Linked DNA regions of Pararoseomonas sp. SCSIO 73927. The main gene of each other region encodes a partner of the protein of the gene in region 2 in a complex. Links are inferred from orthologs where the notes say so. Each region holds a gene or a part of one and is shown on either strand. Other genes may lie near its edges.

What was found.
Region 1: the proteins of hslU (region 2) and hslV are in contact, whole or in part, in a solved structure (PDB 1G4A), measured with the Escherichia coli proteins. The link is inferred for Pararoseomonas sp. SCSIO 73927 from one-to-one orthologs.

The regions. Positions count from the first base shown.
Region 1 is NZ_CP146232.1:1,773,957-1,777,100, forward strand. The notes cover bases 301-3,135. They hold hslV (ATP-dependent protease subunit HslV), read left to right. Parts: upstream 301-1,355; coding sequence 1,356-1,916; downstream 1,917-3,135. Other genes in these bases: VQH23_RS08420 (energy transducer TonB), read right to left, coding at 301-1,203; VQH23_RS08430 (hypothetical protein), read right to left, coding at 2,025-2,225; VQH23_RS08435 (TlpA family protein disulfide reductase), read right to left, coding at 2,337-2,903; argH (argininosuccinate lyase), read left to right, coding at 3,006-3,135. Outside these bases: more of VQH23_RS08420, read right to left, coding at 1-300; more of argH, read left to right, coding at 3,136-3,144. UniProt on the Escherichia coli protein: Protease subunit of a proteasome-like degradation complex believed to be a general protein degrading machinery. The complex has been shown to be involved in the specific degradation of heat shock induced transcription factors such as RpoH and SulA.
Region 2 is NZ_CP146232.1:2,168,977-2,172,128, forward strand. What follows is about bases 89-2,931. They hold hslU (ATP-dependent protease ATPase subunit HslU), read right to left. Parts: upstream 2,253-2,931; coding sequence 924-2,252; downstream 89-923. Other genes in these bases: VQH23_RS10265 (EcsC family protein), read right to left, coding at 89-109; VQH23_RS10270 (hypothetical protein), read left to right, coding at 253-657; VQH23_RS10280 (winged helix-turn-helix domain-containing protein), read right to left, coding at 2,305-2,646; VQH23_RS10285 (MFS transporter), read left to right, coding at 2,768-2,931. Outside these bases: more of VQH23_RS10265, read right to left, coding at 1-88; more of VQH23_RS10285, read left to right, coding at 2,932-3,152. UniProt on the Escherichia coli protein: ATPase subunit of a proteasome-like degradation complex; this subunit has chaperone activity. The binding of ATP and its subsequent hydrolysis by HslU are essential for unfolding of protein substrates subsequently hydrolyzed by HslV.

The DNA.
Region 1 (3,144 bases), 390 kb from region 2 along the record:
CGTGCCGGGCGGGAAGGGCGGCACCACCCGGTCCCGCAGCAGCGCCTGCGCCCCGGCGTCCAGCCAGATGGAGCCGGAGCGGCCGATGAGCTGCAGCCCGCTGACGCGCCCGTCCCGCGCCACGGTGAAGCGGACAACGGCGGTCCCGTCCTCCCCCGCCTCGGCGGCCTGGCGCGGGTAGTAACCGTGCGCGCGCAGCCAGGCCATGAAGGCCGACCGCCAGTCGGCGCCGAGATTGGCGCCGCGGATCCGCATCTGCGCGTTCGGCGCGTCCGCGTTGGCGGCGCCGGCGGCGCCCGCGTCCCGGTTCGGGCGGGAAACGGTGCCGGGCGGCGGCGCCGGGCGGCCCACGGTGATGCCGCTGCCGAGGTCCATCGCCCCGGCGAAGGGGTTGGCCGGCTGGGCCGGGCGCGGCCGGGGCTGTGGTTGGGGCTGCGGCTGGGGGCGCTGCGGCGCGGGCGGGCGGGCCGCCGTCTCCGGCGGTGCGGCGGGCGGCTCCGGGGCCGGGGGCGGCGGCAGGGGCAGCGCGGCCACGTCGGATTCGCGCGCGCCCTCCGTCGGTGGCGGGGGCGGCGGCAGGGCGAAATCGGAGGGCGCCTGCGGCGCGGGCAGGGGCGGGAGCGGCACCGGGCGCGCCACGGGCGGCAGGGGCGCGGGCGGTGCGGCGGCGGGCGGCGCGGGCAGCGGCGGCGCGGGCGCCTGAGCGAGTGGGGGCGCGAGAGGGGGCGCCGGCGGCGGCAGGGCAGGCGCCGGCGGGGCCGGCAGCGGGGGAGGCACGGGCGGCGCGGGGGTCGGCGGCGCCGCGGCCTGCGGCGGCAGGGGGGCGGGCGGCAGCGGCACGGGGGAGGGCGGGGGAGGCGGCGCGGCCTCGCCCGGCGGCTCCGGCGGGGCCGGGGCGCCGCCGGGCGGGGCGGGCACCGCCACCGAATCGCCGCCGTCGAACACCACGTCCACGGCGGAGGGGGCGGCGGCCTCCTCCATCGGCTTCTTCGGCAGGCCGAACAGCAGCCACCATCCCGCTGCCAGGTGCAGCAGCAGGGAGAGGGCGAGCGCGAGGGACCGCCAGCCGCCGCGGCGCTGCGGCCCGCGCCGCCACGCCCGCGGCAGGCGCGGCGCCGGAAGGGTCGGCCCAGGCAGAAGCGGCCCGGGAAGGCCGGCCCCCCGGATCGACGGTCCGCGGACGGATAGGCCCGCTGCGCTCATCCCTGCCCCGAAGTCATGGCCCCGAACTCACGATCCCGAACTCATACGCCCGCAGATGGGGGTGCCGCACGCCGCGCGGAACCGCCCCGGACCCGTCCGATTGCAACGCCGGCAACGCGTCGCCACATGGGCTGCCTCACATGGCATCCATCATGAATACCACCACCGATCCACACGATTTCCTGGGCTGGCACGGCACCACCATCCTCTGCGTCCGCAAGAATGGCCAGGTGGCCATGGCCGGCGACGGCCAGGTCTCCATGGGCCAGACCATCGTCAAGAACAATGCCCGCAAGGTCCGCAAGATCGCCGGCGGCAAGGTCGTCACCGGCTTCGCGGGCGCGACAGCCGACGCCTTCACCCTGCTGGAGCGGCTGGAGGCGAAGCTGGAGCGCTTCCCCGACCAGCTGGAGCGCGCCGCCGTGGAGCTGGCGAAGGACTGGCGCATGGACCGCTACCTGCGCCGGCTGGAGGCCCTGCTCGCCGTGGCGGACGCGAACCGCTCCCTCCTCATCACCGGCCAGGGCGACGTGATGGAGCCGGAGGACGGCATCATCGGCATCGGCTCCGGCGGCAACTACGCCCTGGCGGCGGCCCGCGCCCTGATGACGGTGGACGGCCTCTCCGCGGAGGAGATCGCCCGCCGCTCCATGACCATCGCGGGCGACATCTGCGTCTACACGAACGGCCGCTTCATCCTCGAGACGCTCTGAGGGCGGGTGAGCCGGGTGGTCCAGGGGGTGGAAGGAACTTCCTCCCGCTGAACCCCTTCGCACCCTCTTCCATGAGGCTGCCGCGGCAGGCTGGCCGGGGGACCAAGGTCAGACGGATTGCAGCATCCTCGTGACCTCGCCCGTGTCCCGCGCCTGCCATCCGGCCCGGCGCTGGGTCGTCCAGACCGGGACGGCCAGGAGGGCGCGGGAGGCGCGGATGCACCGAAGCGAGCGGAGATAAGCCTCCGCGGCCGAGTCCACGGACAGCTGCGCTCGGGCAAGGGCGGCAAGAGCCCGCTCTTCGTGCATCTCGGGCCTTCCGGGAACCAACATAAGCTGGTTCCCAGCTGAGCCCACTTCTTCGGATTACAGGGAGGCGCCGCAAGGCTATCGCGAGGTTGTGAGAGCGGGGACGGAGCCTCAGCTCGGCTCCGTGACGGGCTTCGGTGCGCCGCAGAGGCGCCGTACATCGGCCACCAGCCTCGGCCCGTCCCAGGCCGCCCCGCCCTCCAGCCGCGCGCGCTCCCGGCCCTGCGGGTCGATCAGGATCGTCGTGGGCAGGCCCCGCGCGCCGAGCGCCCGCATGCCGGCGGAGCGCGGGTCCAGCCAGGGGCCGAGGTGGCGGATGCCGGTCCGGGCGAAGAAGGGGTCCACCTGCGCCCGCCCGCCCCGGTCCGAGGAGGCGGGGATGACGAGGATGCTCTCCTTCGCCAGCAGCGCGGAGAGGCGGTCCAGCGCCGGCATCTCCTCCACGCAGGGCGCGCACCAGGTGGCCCAGAGGTTCAGCACGACCCCCTTGCCCGCGAAGTGGGAGAGGTCCCGCTCCTTCCCCTCCGGGTCGGTCAGGACGATCGCGGGCAGGGGCTTCGGCTCCCCCTCCATCAGCCGGCCGGTGGCGGCCTGCGCCCGCGCTGGACGCGGGGAGACCCCCCCGACTAGGGTGCCGCCCGCCAGAAGCCCGAGCGCCGCGCGGCGACCGTGTACCAACACCGAAAGACCTCCTCACCCGTGCCCGACAGCCACGCCAAGCCCGATTCCACCGCCAATGCCGCCTGGGGCGGGCGCTACGCGGCCGGCCCCTCCGCCATCATGCAGGCGATCAACGCCTCCATCGGCTTCGACCGCAAGATGTGGCGCCAGGACATCCGCGGCAGCCTCGCCCATGCGGCGATGCTCGCGCATGTGGGGATCATCTCCGCCGAGGACGAGGCCGCGATCCGGGACGGGC
Region 2 (3,152 bases):
AGGAGGGACCCTCCAGCGTGGCCACGGCCTTGGCCAGCTCCGTCTGGGCGTCCTCGGGCAGGGTCAGCAGGGCGGGCAGGGTGCTGCCCTCGGACGAGGTGGTGCTCATGGCGGGAGAAATGGCGAGGCGGCGCCGGGGTTGCATCGCCGCGGCCGGGTTGCGTCCCCGGGGCACGGCCTCGCGCGCCGCGACGTTGATCCGCCGGGGGGATGGCCCTATCCCGGCGCGGGGGCCGGAGAGGGGCTGAGGATTTGACGACGCTGGCGGTGCTGGTCGTGCTCGCCCTGCTCGGGGGGCTCGGCTGGCGAATCTGGTCCGTGCGCGAGGGACGGAAGAAGGCCGTCGAGGCGCTGATCCATGAGTGCCCCGGGCTGGACGACCGGCTCGAGGGACGGGACACCACCCTTCTCTTCAGCACCGCGGAGGAGATGGTCGGCCTCGCCTCCCACCGGCAAACGAAGCTCCTGCCCTTCTCCATCATCCGCAAGTGGCGGACGGAACCGGTCTACAAGTCCGACAAGCGCGTGGGCTGGAACTTCATCATCGAGACCGGCGACCCGCTGGAACCGATCTGGACGGTCCGCATGAAATCCGGGCCGGGGAGCGAGGTGCCGAACTTCTGGATGGCGAAATTCAGCGCGCACCTGAACGGGTGAGCGGGTACCCCCAAGGGGCTCCGCCCCCTGGACCCCCGCCAAGGGCCTGAGGCCCTTGGATCCCCTTCTGGCTGCTGCCGCGCCGTCCTGAGACGGTGTCTCTGCCTGACGGGCCTTCTCCTGCCCGTGCAGTCGCCTCGGGTCATCGACCCGAGGCACACCGCCGGCCGAGAAAGACCAACTCCTAGAAAAAGATGATGGTGAGGGGTCCGGGGAGAGGAAGAATTCCTTCTTCCTCCTCCCCGGGACATCCCGTCAGCCGAGGATCAGAGGATGAACCGCGACAGGTCCGTGCTGGAGGCGAGCGGCCCCACCTTCTCCCGCACGTAGCCGGCGTCCACGCGCACCGTCTCGCCGCGGCGGTCGGAGGCGGTGAAGGAGACCTCCTCCAGCAGCCGCTCCAGCACGGTGGCTAGGCGGCGGGCGCCGATGTTCTCCACGCGATCGTTGATGTCGGCCGCCAGTTCCGCCACGGCGTCCACGGCGTCCGGCGCGAAGTCCAGCGTCACGCCTTCCGTGCCGAGCAGGGCGGTGTACTGGCTGGTCAGCGCGTGCTCCGGCTCCGTCAGGATGCGGCGGAAGTCGTCGCGGGTCAGGCCCTTCAGCTCCACGCGGATGGGCAGGCGGCCCTGCAGCTCCGGCAGCAGGTCGCTCGGCTTGGCGATGTGGAAGGCGCCGCTGGCGATGAAGAGGATGTGGTCCGTCTTCACCGGGCCGTGCTTCGTGTTCACCGTGGTGCCCTCGATCAGCGGCAGCAGGTCGCGCTGCACGCCCTCGCGGGATACATCGCCGCCGCGGAAGCCGTTCTCCGTGCGGGCGCAGACCTTGTCGATCTCGTCGATGAAGACGATGCCGTTCTGCTCGGCGTGGTGCACGGCGTCGCGGGTCAGCTTCTCCTGGTCCAGCAGCTTGTCCGCCTCCTCGCGCTGGAGGGTGGTGCGGGCCTCGGCCACGCTCATCTTGCGAGCACGGGTGCGGCCGCCGAACATCTTGCCCATCATCTCCTGGATGTTCCCGGCGCCGGGCGGCATGCCCGGGATGTCCATGGCGCCGATGGGCGTCGCCTGCTCGGCCACCTGGACCTCGACCTCCTTCGTGTCGAGGCCTCCCTCGCGCAGCATGCGGCGGAACTTCATGCGGGTCTCGCCGTTCGCGCCCTCGCCCACCAGGGCGGTGATCAGGCGCTCCTCCGCGTTCAGCTCGGCCTTGGCCTGCACCTCGGCGCGGCCGGCGTCGCGCAGCTGCACGATGCTGGCCTCCACCAGGTCGCGCACGATCTGCTCCACGTCGCGGCCGACATAGCCGACCTCGGTGAACTTCGTGGCCTCGACCTTCAGGAAGGGGGCGTTGGCGAGGCGGGCGAGGCGGCGGGCGATCTCGGTCTTGCCGCAGCCGGTGGGGCCGATCATCAGGATGTTCTTCGGCACCACCTCCTCGCGCATCCCGTCCGGGAGCTGCTGGCGGCGCCAGCGGTTGCGGAGCGCGATGGCCACCGCGCGCTTCGCGTCGTGCTGGCCGACGATGTAGCGGTCCAGCTCCGAGACGATCTCGCGCGGGGAGAGGTTGACGGCTTCCGCGGGGGTGGGGGTGTTCATTCCGGTGCTTCATCCGGGCGCAGGGCGCGCCCATAGGGTGTAGAGGATGTCGTCAGGCGTCTTCGACAAGCCGCGCGAGAGGCGGATCCTGCCGCGCGCCGGCGAGGATGGCGCCCAGCAGGCCAGGAAAGCGCCGGTCCAGCTCGTCCCGGCGCAGGGACACGATCCGCGAGGGCCCCTCGATCCGGACACGGACCACGCCGGCCTCCCGCAGTCGGGCGACGTGGTAGGTCAGGTTCGTCTTGGTCGTGCAGCCGAGGAAGGAGGAGCAGCGCTTCTCGCCCCCTTCCGCGACCATGAGCACGATGGCCCGGCGGATCGGATCCCGCAGCGCGTCCAGCACCGCGGAGAGGTCGATCGCCTCCGCCTCGGGATGGGAAAGCGCCTTGGACATGCCCACGAGATAGGCAACTCACCCGCCATCTCCAAGGGGCTAGGTCCAACGCCTATTGAACTGCCTTGACGCAGTGCGATACGAGGCCTAGTTCAAGATTCATTGGACTACGGAGGGCGCCATGCCCCGCACGATCCTCTGGCTCACCCTCGGCGCCTTCGCCGTGGGGACCGGCACCTTCTCCATCGCGGGGCTGCTGCCCGTCATCGCCGCGGATCTGGGCGTCTCCGTCCCGGCCGCGGGCTACCTCTCCATGGCTTTCGCGCTGGCCTATGCCGTCGCCTCCCCCGTGCTGGCCGCCGCCACCGCCTCCATGGAGCGGCGGCGCACGCTGGTGCTCGTCATGGGGGCCTATGCCCTGGCCTCGGCCGCCTGCGCGGTCGTGCCGGGCTATGCGGGGCTGATGGGGCTGCGTGTCCTGGCCGCCCTCGCCGCCGCGCTGTTCACGCCGATGGCCGGTGCCTGCGCCGTGGCGCTGGTGGAGCCGCACCACCGCGGCCGCGCCA